One region of the Streptomyces sp. NPDC005181 genome, then DNA from elsewhere that is predicted to be linked to it. Evidence: riboswitches for the same ligand, from Rfam matches in the RefSeq annotation. Region 1 holds a riboswitch; each other region holds the start of a gene.

Region 1 (3,021 bases):
CGGACTGGGTATAGCACTTTCCCGGGCGGATCCGCACGGAGTTCCGTAATCAGCTGGTGCTCAATCTGGCCCGGACCGATGTGCAGAACTATCTGTGGGAACAGCTCGACACACTGCTGTCCAGTGCCCCGATCGACTATGTGAAATGGGACTTCAACCGCTGCTTCACCGATGCGGGCTGGCCGGGCGAGGATTATCCGCAGAAGCTCTGGATCGAGCATGTGGACGCGCTCTACGCGCTGATCGACCGGCTGCGGGCGGCTCACCCCGGTGTCGCCTTCGAGTCCTGCTCGGGCGGCGGCGGCCGGATCGATCTGGGCATCCTCGCCCGTACCGACCAGGTGTGGACCTCCGACAACACCGACCCGCTGGACCGGCTCGCCATCCAGGAGGGTTTCGGGCAGGTCCATCCGGCCCGCGTGATGGCCGCCTGGGTCACCGACAGCCCGAATGTCCAGCTCAACAGCAGGGTCAGCTCGCTCCGTTTCCGCTTCGTGAGTGCGATGGCCGGGGTGCTCGGGGTCGGCGGAGACCTCACCGAGTGGAGCGACGAGGAGCTGGCCGAGGCCCGGAGCTGGGTGGACCTGTACAAGGAGATCCGCCCGGTGGTGCAGCACGGGGCGCTGTACCGGCTGCGAGCGCCGCGCGGTGGGCTCAGCGCTATGCAGTACACGCTCGGTGACGAGACCGTGGTGCTCATGTGGCTGGAGGCACAGAGGTACGGGGAGCTGCCGCCGGCCCTGCGGCTGCGCGGGCTCGACCCCGCGGCGACCTATACCTGTCTGGACACCGGCGCCGTCCACCACGGTTCCGTGCTGCTGCATCAGGGGTTGCACACGGGTCTACGGGGGGACCTGGACGCGAAGGTGCTGAGGCTCCGCCGCGGATGATGTTCATGACATGTCCGTATTAGGGCATTTAGTCGAACATGCCCTACTTATACGGGAGATGAGGGGTCTCTCGTGAGCGGGATCATATCCGTGACGGTGTGTGGTGGCGCGGCGGCCGGGTAATCCGTACACCGCGCGGAAAGCCAAGATCCTTAATCCACGGAGGGTGACCGGAATTCCGCGCCGATTTCCCGGCGCGGATTCCGGCACGCAACCGAAGGCTTGTTCTGCCCGTCCTCACTCGTTTACGGTCACCGTCAATCCGGACGGACCGCCTAATCCTGCCGCCGACCGGAATTCGCACCCACTCATCGTGTGGCAGGAGCGGGGGAACCAGGTAAGCCGCCGACCGGAGAAATCCGGCGGCTCGGGGTGAAGTCGCACTTCGTGCGACCGGGCACCTCCAGCCCGAACCCGACAGCTCACCTCGTAGGCGCCGGAGAGGAAAATCTTCATGTCCATATCGGGTAAGCACCGTCGCCAGAAGTCCAGCACCCTCGCTCGTGGCGTCGCCGCCGCCGGCGCCGGCGGGGCCGTCATCGCCCTTCCGCTGCTCGGTGCCACCGGTGCCCACGCCGCGGAACAGGCCGCTCCCGCCGCGCACTCGGCCGCCGCCGCGCACGTCGCCTCGGCCGCCCCGGTCGCGAAGAAGCAGGCCGAGACCCGGACGTACTCCGTCGTCGCCGGCGACTACCTGTCGAAGATCGCTGCCGAGAACAAGGTCGCAGGCGGCTGGGAGAAGCTGTACCAGGACAACCGTGAGGTCGTCGGCAGCGACCCGAGCCTGATCTTCCCGGGCATGAAGCTGACCCTCGGCGGCTCCGCCGCGGCCACCGGCACCACGCAGCCCGCCGCGGCCCCGTCGGAGGCTCCGGTGGTCACCAAGCCCGCGGCCGCCCCTTCGGCCGCCCAGAGCAGCAGCTCCGGCTACGTCTCCCCGGTCCCGGGCAAGCACACCACCAACTACCGTGCCTCCGGTGCCAACTGGTCCAGCGGCAGCCACACCGGCATCGACTTCCCGGTCGCCACCGGCACCAGCGTGAAGGCGATCACCTCCGGCACCGTCGTCACCGCCGGCTGGGGTGGCGCGTACGGCAACGAGGTCGTCATCAAGCACGCCGACGGTCGCTACTCGCAGTACGGCCACCTGTCCGCGCTCTCCGTCTCGGCGGGCCAGACCGTCTCCGCCGGCCAGCAGATCGGCCTCTCCGGTGCCACCGGAAACGTCACCGGCCCGCACCTCCACTTCGAGGTCCGCACCGGCCCCGCGTACGGCTCGGACATCGACCCGGTCGCCTACCTGGCTTCGCACGGAATCTCCGTCTGATCGGATTCGATCAGGGCTGATCCGAACGGCTTGGTGAAGGGGCGGTGCGCGGCGGCGCACCGCCCCTTCACTTATTCCCTCTTTACTAAAACCTGACCGGGTGGTCTATCTCACCCTCCGTCAACCCCTTATTACGGTCGCGTAGGTCACATTCGGCGGTGCAGGATGTGCCCTTGTGGCAGACGATTCGAGAAACTTTCAACGTGGCGTCAACAACCGGCATGGTGCCATCGGGTCGTACGCAGCGATTGGCGACAGCTTCACCGAGGGAGTCGGTGACCCCGGCCCGGACGGAACCTTCGTCGGCTGGGCGGACCGTTTCGCGGTCCTCCTCGCGGACCAGCTGCCCGACCCCGATGCAGCGACGAACACCGATGGTTCCGCCGGTTCCGCAGGTGCCGCTCACGGGAACTTCCGGTACGCCAATCTCGCCGTACGCGGACGCCTCCTCGACCAGATCGTCGAGGAGCAGGTGCCGCGCGCCAAGGAACTCGCCCCCGATCTGGTGAGCTTCTGCGCGGGCGGCAATGACATCATCCGGCCCGGCACCGACCCCGACGACGTGGCCGAGCGATTCGAGCGCGCGGTCGCCGACCTGACCCGGTCGGTCGGCACCGTCATGGTCACCACCGGCTTCGACACCCGGGGCGTTCCCGTGCTGCGCCATCTGCGCGGCAAGATCGCCACCTACACCGCCCATGTGCGGTCGATCGCCGACCGCTACGACTGCCCGGTCCTCGACCTGTGGTCGCTGCGGTCCGTGCAGGACAGGCGTGCCTGGGACGACGACCGGCTCCATCTGTC
Region 2 (3,021 bases), on a different contig from region 1:
CCAGATCGCGGCAGACCAGGGCCATCAGCCGCTTGGAGTCGGCGGCGTCGTAGATCGAGAACGACGAGGTGAAGCCGAGCTTCTTCGATTCCCGGCGCAGGATCCGTACGCACGCGCTGTGGAACGTCATGACCCACATGGCGTTGGCGCGCGGTCCGACGAGCTGCTCGACGCGCTCCTTCATCTCGCCCGCGGCCTTGTTGGTGAAGGTGATCGCCAGGATCTGGCCGGGGTGCACCCCGCGCTCGGCCAGCAGATGGGCGATGCGGTGGGTGAGAACCCGGGTCTTGCCGGAGCCGGCCCCGGCGACGATGAGCAGCGGCGAGCCGGCGTGCACGACGGCGGCGCGCTGCTCGGTGTTCAGCCCGTCGAGCAGGGCGGCGGCGTCGATGACGGGGCGGTGGGCGCCGTCCCGGTAGTACGCGTCCCTGGGCGGCGGGGGCGCGTCGAATACGCCCGCGAAGAGGTCCTCCGGCACCGCTTCGGGTGCGGAGTCCTCGGGGGGCGGCGGGGGCTCTTCCTCCGAGTGCTGGAGGCCGGCCAGGAAACTGTCGTCAAAGAGGCTGCTCATCGCTTGACGAGTCTAGGCCGCCGCACCGACACCGTGCGGCCGCATGGCTAACCGCACCCGGAACACGGGCACATACAGAGACCACGCACCCACACCGCGTAAGGGAAGAGGGGGCTCGCTCCGCCCGCACCACCACCCCGTCATCAAGGTCACGAAAATGTATCGGGCATATCGAACATCAACCTTCACAGCAGCACCATGGGTTGGCTAGCGTGCTCGGTCGGGCGGCCCGTACCACCTGAGGCGAACCACGCCGAGCGGGCTCCCACGCTGAATCCGGGCTGCCCTCGCGGGAGTTCGGAACCGGGGACCCACATGCATCACCGGGGTGAATCGGTCCATATCCCTCATTCGGACCGTAGGGCAGCCTTCCGTTCCGCCCGAACCCGACAGCTAACCCGGTAGGCGGTCCACGGAAGGAGATGCCGGCCTTGGCGTCGCATCGCAAACCGCGCACCCGTGTGCGCAGCACCACCCCCGCCGTCGGGTTCACGACGGCCGCACTGGCAGGGATGACCCTGCTGTCCGCGCAGAGCGCCACGGCCGCGCCGGCCTCACCGAAGCCCAGCATCGAGGACGTGCAGAAGAAGGTCGACGACCTCTACCGGCAGGCGGGCACCGCGACCCAGCAGTACAACCAGGCGAAGGAGGCCTCCGCCGCACAGCGGGGCAAGGCCGACGCCCTGCTGAACGAGGTCGCGAAGCGTGCCGACAAGCTGAACGACGCGCGTAGGGCGCTCGGTGAGTACGCGGCCGCGCAGTACCGCACCGGCTCCATCGCACCGACCGCCACCTTCTTCCTGGCCGACGACCCGCAGTCGTACTTCGACCAGAACCAGTTGATGGCCCGGATGGCGGGCCGGCAGCAGAAGGCGGTCACGGACTTCCGCACCCAGCAGGCCGCGGCGTCGGAGAAGCGCGCCGAGGCGGTGAAGAGCCTGGAGACGCTCACCGAGTCGCAGGCCACGCTGCGGACGAGCAAGGAGAACGTCCAGAAGAAGCTGGGCGAGGCCCGCACGATGCTGTCGAAGCTGACGGCCGAGGAGAAGGCGCGACTCGCAGCGCTGGAGCGCAAGAAGGAGGCGGAGGCCAAGCGCAAGGCGGAGGAGCTGGCCCGCCGGCAGGCCGCCGCCAAGGCCGAGGCGGACCGCAAGGCCGAGGAGGCCGCGCAGCAGGCCGGATCCGGCGGCGATACGGGAACGGGCACCGGGACCGGAACCGGCTCGGACACCAGCGCCACCACGAAGGCCGAGAAGGTCCTCGCCTTTGCCCGCGCCCAGATAGGCAAGCCGTACGTCTGGGGCGCGACGGGCCCCTCGTCGTACGACTGCTCGGGGCTGACCCAGGCCGCCTGGAAGGCGGCGGGCGTCGACATCCCCCGTACCACCTGGGACCAGGTGGAGATCGGCACGCGGATCGCGACGGCGGATCTGCAGCCGGGCGACCTCGTCTTCTTCTACGACGACATCAGTCACGTCGGCATCTACGAGGGCGACGGCATGATGATCCACGCCCCGAAGCCGGGGGCGAATGTCCGCGAGGAGTCGATCTATTACATGCCGATCTACGGCAGCGTGCGGCCCGCGTAGCGCGGCCCCGGACAGCGACGAGCCCCTGCCGGACGGATCCGGCAGGGGCTCGCGCGATGAATGACAGGGGCGGCTCGGGCGGCAGCGGCCGGCTCAGGTCCAGAGGGTCGCGATGAAGATATTGGCGACTGTCAGTCCGCCGACCGCCGCGAAGACGCCCTTCTCGACCTTCTCCTCGTCCCGCTTGATGTAGACCAGCGCGAGGATCACGACCAGGACCGCCAGCTTCACGCCGATCTTGATGTTGTTGACCGGCTGGTCGTCGGCCTGGTTGAGCCCGACCAGTGCAACACCGGTGACCAGCATGGTCAGCGCACCGTGCAGCATCGCCGGGACGAAGCGTGCCGTGCCCGCGCCCATCGCCTTCATCTGGGTCAGGAAGCCGCCCAGGAGGGAGGCGATACCGATGATGTGCAGCGCGACGAAGACATTGATGAGTACGTCCATGGGGCCGCAGCCTAGCCGGGGTCATAGCACCGCCCTCCGGCGAGGTGGGGGATCTGTGCATTTCACTCGCATCTGCACCAATTGCCTGCCTCTGGTGCGATTTCTCCGATCACTTGATGACATCGCCTCGCCAAATTCGGGCAATAGCCGTCATTACGACTCTTCCCCATGCCCCGGGTTTAGCGTCCCTATCCAGGTGACCGACTTCACCGTCGCTCCGCACCCGGACGGCGACCCGGTCACCCCGCCGAAGAGTCCGGCGGCGAGCCGCTCCCCCCTGCCGGCTTCGCCGTCGGACCTCCGCGGGCCCGCCGGTAGGCCCCGACGGGCAGTCGACAGCGAGGAGCCCCGCCCCCGTGGCAGCACATCGAAAACCCAAGCAGCGCCCGCATACCGGCTCTGCTGCCCGCACCG
Region 3 (3,021 bases), on a different contig from region 1:
CGCTCCGGCAAACCTGGGAGGCGGGGCGCACGTCCTCAGCCGTGCGCGTGCAGGTCAGGACAGAGCCGTGCGCGTGCAGGTCAGGACAGAGCCGTGCGTGTACGGGGCAGGAGACCACAGGGCGCACCTGCCCAGGACAGCACAGGGCGCGCCGGGCAGGAGACCACAGGTGGGGATGGCGGAGAAACTGCGCGGGGGGCGGCTCAGGGGGCGGGACGTGGTCCGCGGCTGGGCCTGGTGGTTCGTCCGTGCGCTGCCGTTCCTGATGATCGTCGGCGGGCTGGTGTTCGACTACCTCAGCCCACCGCCCTTCACCGCAGTGCCGATGTTCGTGGCCGCTCCGCTGATCGCCGCACCGTTCTTCTCGCTGTTCAGCACCGTCCGGATCGGCATCGCCGCGGTTCTCTCGATCCTCGCGCTGCGGTTGTCCGGCAGCACGCTGCCGGCGGTCGTGCCGTCCATCGAACTCGTCACCGTGATCACGGTCGCTGTCCTCGCCGTCGTCATCAACCGGGTCGTACAGCGCGGCAACGAGCAGCTGGCTTCGGCGCGGGTCATCGCGGAGACCGCCATGCGGGCCGTGCTGCCGATCCCGGCCGAGCGGGTCGGGGGACTCCATGTCGCCGCGCGGTATGAGGCGGCCCAGGCGGACGAATTCGTCGGCGGTGACCTGTTCGCCGTGGCGGAGAGCCCGTACGGGGTGCGGCTCGTGGTCGGGGACGTGCGGGGCAAGGGGCTCGAAGCGGTCGCGACGGTGGCGGTGGTCATCGGCGCGTTCCGGGAGGCCGCCGAGCAGGAGGATTCGCTGGAGGGCGTGGCGCAGCGGCTGGAGCGGGCGCTGACGCGGGAGAGGCCGCGGCAGGGTGGGATCGATCCGGTCGAGGGGTTCGTCACCGCCGTGCTCGCCGAGATCCCGCCCGGTGCGGCCGAGGTGCGGATCGTCAACCGAGGCCACCCCGAGCCGCTGCTGCTCCACCTCGACGGCCAACTGGACGTGTTGGCGCCGACGGTGCCCGCGCTGCCGCTCGGCATGGACCTGGGGGCGTGGACGGACCGGGCCGACGTATGGGAGCTGGCCGCCGGGACGACGCTGCTCGCCTACACGGACGGACTCACCGAGGCGCGCGACACCCAAGGAGATTTCTACGATCCGGCGGCCCGGCTGCGCGGGCGGATCTTCCCCGCGCCCGAGGCGCTGCTGTCCGCGCTGGCCGACGACGTACGGCTGCACACCGGCGGCAGGTCCACCGACGACATGGCGCTGCTCGCGGTCGCACGTCCCGCGCAGGGGCAGCCGGAGCGGCGCAGGACTGTGAAGATCGTGGGCCGGGACGCGAGTGAGGAAGAGCTGAGCCGGTGAAGGGGCTCCACACGGGCGATGCCACCGTGCGTAACCGAAAGGCCCCGCTCCGCATAACATTTGACGCAACGTCAGAAACCGGGTAGTGGCTGAGGAGCGGTCAACTCGCCCTTTCCGCCCGATTGTGTCCCGTAAAGTCCAGGCCAAGGCCATGAACGATCAGTGGGAACGGCTTGGAATCGGACCCGTCTGTCTATTAACGTTCGATAACGCAGCGCGGTTGTCCCAGCCGTCGTCAGTGGCGGCACCGTGCGCGAGCGCCGAATTCCGCAAGGGAACCGGGGAACCACCTACATGGGGTGAATCGGACACCTGTGTCTCGCGAGAGGCAGAGGGATCCGTAGGAGACCTTCCTGCTCCGAACCCGTCAGCTAACCCGGTAGGCGAGAAGGAAGGAAAGGAGTGCGCCCCCGTGGCGTCCAACAAGCCTGCCCCCGAAGCCCCCTCCCGGTTCGGTTCCGCCTTCACGACCGAGTACGGAACCGAGCAGCGAACCGATTTCGGCGCCGAATTCACCACTGAGTTCGCGGCCGACGGTTCCGGTGAGACCGACCGGGCGTGGGAGGAATGGAATCCCACCGAGGAGTCCGTCCGCCCCGTACGCGGCAGGCACCGCGTCGTCAAGCAGCGCAACGGGCTCGCCCGCAGCTCCACGGTGCTCGGAGTCGGCGTCATCGCGGCCGTAGGTGCGGGCGGCATGGCCACCGCGCAGAGCAAGCCGCCGGTCTCCATCTCCCTTCCCGACTCACTCGCGGACAACCTCCCCGACGCCAAGTCCCTTCCCGGCGTGGGCGCCCTGTTCTCCGACGAGTCCGCCACCGACCAGGCGAAGTCCGCGGTCTCCGCCGCCCCGCTCACCAGCGCCGGCATCACCACCGCCGAGGCCGAGCAGGGCACCACCGACGCAGGCGAGGCGCTGCGCGCCCGCATCCTCCAGCAGGCCGAGCAGCAGCAGAACGCCGCCGACGCGGAGGCCAAGGCCGCCGAGGAGAAGGCCGCCGCGGAGAAGGCTGCCGCCGAGGCCAAGGCGAAGCAGGACGCCGCCGAGACCAAGGCCGCCGCCGCGAAGAAGAAGGCGGAGGAAGAGGCGAAGGCGAAGGCCGAGGCCGCACGGCTCGCCAAGCTCGCCGCCTCCTACGCCATCCCCACCTCCTCGTACACGATCACCTCGACCTTCGGCGAAGCCGGTTCGATGTGGTCCTCCGGCTACCACACCGGCCTCGACTTCGCGGCGCCGACCGGCACGCCGATCAAGGCCGTCCACACCGGCACCATCAAGTCGGCGGGATGGTCCGGTTCGTACGGCTACCGCACGGTCCTGGAGCTCGAGGACGGTACGGAGCTGTGGTTCTGCCACCAGTCGTCGATCGACGTCAGCGTCGGCCAGAAGGTCACCACCGGTGACACCATCGGCCGCGTCGGAGCCACCGGCAATGTGACCGGACCCCACCTCCACCTGGAGGTCCACACCCCGGACGGCTCGGGCATCGACCCGATGACCTGGCTGCGCGACAAGGGCCTCACCGTCTGAGTCCGCGCCGGTTCCCCGGCCCCTGAACCCCGGCAGTCCTGACGCTCACCCCCCGACGTCAGGGCTGCCGGTCTGCTGTCACCCGGTCCTTGCGATGCCGGTGCGGATGCCCGTGCAGAGGCCCCGGTGG
Region 4 (3,021 bases), on a different contig from region 1:
CATCTCCAAGGCCGACGGCAGCCCGGTGAACGCCGCTTCCATGCTCGCGGTGCTCGGCCTCGGCGCGCAGGGCGGCGAGGAGATCGTTCTCTCGTCCGAGGCGGACGACTCCGAGGCCGCGCTCGACCGACTGGCGAGGCTGGTCGCCGAGGGGCTCGACGAACTCCCGGAGACCGTCTGATTCCGGACCTGTCCGGCCTGTTCCGGCCGGAAGTATTCCTGCGGCAGAGCCGCGGCACCTTTGACGGGGGGCCGCGGCTCTTTCGTTTTCACGAACTGCACCGATCTCAGGACCGATCCCGTCCACTCCCGAGCCGGTTTTCGGGACCACTCCGGAGCGAATTTGGGCAGCCGAAACAAAGCCCCGCCGAATTACATCTCTTTGTATACGGCGCATGTGTTAATGACGGCCGCTCGTGGTGTTTACGACATGTTGCGAAGTCCTCACCCGGCCTGGCCGCGGCGGGGCGGGCGCGCGGCCCGGGGTGCGGTCCGCGCGCCGCAGCCGGTGCGCGGCGGTGGCCCGCTCGGCGTGCTGCGCGGCCAGCCCCCTGGCCCGTTCCGCGTCACCGCGTGCGACTGCGTCCACGATGGCCCCGTGCTCGGCCCAGGAATCGGCGGGGCGGGCCGGCTGCTCGACCGCGTACATCCAGGCGATCTTGTGCCGGAGCTGGGTGAGCAGCGCGATGAGCCCGGGACTGCCGGAGGCCTGGGCGAGCGTCTCGTGGAACCAGCCGCCCAGCGAGCGGAGATCCTCCCCTTCACCCCGCCTGGCCCGCTCCTGACCGAGCCTGACCAGGCCGCGGAGGACTTTGAGGTGTGCCTCGGTGCGGCGCTGCGCGGCGCGGGCCGCACCCAGCGGCTCCAACAGCATCCGGACCTCCAGCAGGTCGGCAGCCTCCTCCTCGGTCGGCTCGGCGACACAGGCGCCGGCGTGCCGGCGGGTGACCACGAAACCCTCGGACTCCAGGGTGCGCAGCGCTTCCCGAACAGGGACACGGGAGACCCCGTAACGGCGTGCGAGCAGTTCCTCGGTGAGTCTGCTGCCGCGTTCGAAGACACCGGAGACGATGTCGTCACGGATTGCCGTGCATACCGAATGCGCCGGAATGCGCATGTCCGAACCTCCGCCTTAATCCCCGCGAAACGCGGCCGACCGACGCCTGTTCTGTGACTCTATTGCAATGCGACCGCATTTCCGATGCCGGGCCGAAATCCATGAATATCTTTTGGTCCGAAGACGGTTCGGCAAGCGCCCCCGACGGGGGCGGTCCGGGTACGACGAAGGCCCCGGCTTCCCGCGCCGGGGCCTTCGGGAGGTGCTGCGTCGGTCAGACGTTGACGCCGTGGGCGCGCAGGTACGCGACGGGGTCCATGTCGGAGCCGTACGACGGCGTGGTCCGGGCCTCGAAGTGGAGGTGCGGTCCTGTGGAGTTGCCGGTCGAGCCGGAGAACCCGATCCGCTGGCCCGCGCCGACGCTCTGGCCGACCGACACGCCGATCGACGAGAGGTGGCCGTACTGGGTGTACGTGCCGTCCGTCATCCGGAGCACGATGTTGTTGCCGTACGCGCCGCCCCAGCCGGCCTCGACGACCGTGCCGGCGCCGACGGCGACGACGGAGCTGCCGGAGGGAGCGTGGAAGTCGATGCCCGAGTGGCTGCCGGAGGACCAGAGGGAGCCGCTGGACTTGTAGCCGGTGGTGACGTAGGAACCGGCGACCGGGAGCTGGAAGAAGCCCAGGCGGGTGCGCTCGGCGGACCGGGCGGCGCGCGCCTTGGCGTCACGGGCCGCCTTGGCGCGGGCTTCGGCCTTGGCCTTGGCTGCTGCCTTGGCCTTCGCTGCTGCCTTGGCGTTCGCTTCTGCCTTCGCCTTGGCGGCGGCCTTGGCCTTGGCGGCCGCCTGGGCCTTCGCCTTGGCTGCGACCTCGGCCTGGCGCATCTGCACGTCGGCCTGGGTGGCAACCTGGTCGGCGAGGGTGCCCTCGATGGCGATGACCTGGTTCAGGCCGATCTCGCTGACAGAGGGGGCTTCGGCGCCGGCGGCGAGAGCCGGAGAGGCCAGCCCACCGATGACGCCGGTGGTGGCCAGAGCTGCGATGCCGGCGATCTGCGCGCTCTTGCGCGTCAGACGGCTCGGGGCACGGTGCTTCCCGGTGGGGCGGGTGAACGCCATGAAGTGGGTGGTCCTTTCCTTCCTTCTCGCCTACCGGGTTAGCTGACGGGTTCGGAGCAGGAAGGTCTCCTACGGATCCGCGAGCCCCACAAGAGGCGCGCAGGCATCCGATTCACCCCAGGGACTGCATGGGTCCCCGGCTCCCCAGGCTCGCGCCTGACGGGGACTCGGCGATGGCTGACCGGCGCCGCGGATGCGGCATACGAGTGACGGGCAGCGATGCCGACGCTAGGCGGGGGCACTTTCATTCACCAAACGGACAGGGCGTTTTGTAGCACATCCCACAGGGCATATACGCAACTTCTGTCCTAAATCGGACAAAAGGGAAGACCCCTGCGAGAAGCGACTCACGGGGGTCTCCCTATGTCCCTTTATGCGGTTATTTGATGCGTCAGCTGCTGACGACCGACACCTCTCCGATGCCCAGCGCCCGGACCGGCTCCTCGATCTGCGCGGCGTCGCCGACGAGGATCGTGACCAGACGGTCCACCGGGAAGGCGCTGACCACCGCCGCGGTCGCCTCGACCGTGCCGGTCTCGGCGAGGCGGGCGTACAGCTGCGCCTGGTAGTCGTCCGGGAGGTGCTGCTCGACCTGATCGGCGAGCGTGCCCGCGACGGAGGCCGCCGTCTCGAACTTCAGCGGGGCGACACCCACGAGGTTCTGCACGGCCGTCTCGCGCTCGGCGTCGGTCAGGCCCTCGGCCGCCAGCGTCCGCAGGACCGTCCACAGGTCATCGAGCGCCGGTCCGGTGGACTCCGTGTCCACCGAGCCGCTGATGGCCAGCATCGCGGCGCCCGTCGCCCCGGAGGCGGAGTCCGGCGCCGACGACCGCAGAACCTGCGCGAA

Evidence for each region. Region 1 has a riboswitch for cyclic di-AMP ahead of ABZV38_RS26055 (LysM peptidoglycan-binding domain-containing M23 family metallopeptidase). Riboswitches for the same ligand answer to the same signal wherever they lie in the genome.
Region 2: another riboswitch for cyclic di-AMP. It lies ahead of ABZV38_RS19690 (NlpC/P60 family protein); the one in region 1 lies ahead of ABZV38_RS26055 (LysM peptidoglycan-binding domain-containing M23 family metallopeptidase).
Region 3: another riboswitch for cyclic di-AMP. It lies ahead of ABZV38_RS15565 (M23 family metallopeptidase); the one in region 1 lies ahead of ABZV38_RS26055 (LysM peptidoglycan-binding domain-containing M23 family metallopeptidase).
Region 4: another riboswitch for cyclic di-AMP. It lies ahead of ABZV38_RS11785 (M23 family metallopeptidase); the one in region 1 lies ahead of ABZV38_RS26055 (LysM peptidoglycan-binding domain-containing M23 family metallopeptidase).

What each region holds. Positions count from the first base shown of each region.
Region 1 is NZ_JBEXID010000047.1:45,196-48,216, reverse strand. Features, by position in the region: partial or broken gene ABZV38_RS26060 (alpha-galactosidase) at 1-890, shown strand, start outside; cyclic di-AMP (ydaO/yuaA leader) riboswitch at 1,182-1,341, shown strand; gene ABZV38_RS26055 (LysM peptidoglycan-binding domain-containing M23 family metallopeptidase) at 1,345-2,217, shown strand; gene ABZV38_RS26050 (SGNH/GDSL hydrolase family protein) at 2,393-3,021, shown strand, end outside.
Region 2 is NZ_JBEXID010000028.1:59,795-62,815, reverse strand. Features, by position in the region: gene pcrA (DNA helicase PcrA) at 1-571, opposite strand, end outside; cyclic di-AMP (ydaO/yuaA leader) riboswitch at 830-995, shown strand; gene ABZV38_RS19690 (NlpC/P60 family protein) at 994-2,160, shown strand; gene ABZV38_RS19685 (hypothetical protein) at 2,254-2,607, opposite strand; gene ABZV38_RS19680 (NlpC/P60 family protein) at 2,964-3,021, shown strand, end outside.
Region 3 is NZ_JBEXID010000019.1:90,843-93,863, forward strand. Features, by position in the region: gene ABZV38_RS15560 (PP2C family protein-serine/threonine phosphatase) at 266-1,360, shown strand; cyclic di-AMP (ydaO/yuaA leader) riboswitch at 1,609-1,761, shown strand; gene ABZV38_RS15565 (M23 family metallopeptidase) at 1,773-2,891, shown strand.
Region 4 is NZ_JBEXID010000013.1:22,876-25,896, forward strand. Features, by position in the region: gene ABZV38_RS11775 (HPr family phosphocarrier protein) at 1-181, shown strand, start outside; gene ABZV38_RS11780 (GntR family transcriptional regulator) at 401-1,117, opposite strand; gene ABZV38_RS11785 (M23 family metallopeptidase) at 1,332-2,174, opposite strand; cyclic di-AMP (ydaO/yuaA leader) riboswitch at 2,187-2,357, opposite strand; gene ABZV38_RS11790 (pitrilysin family protein) at 2,566-3,021, opposite strand, start outside.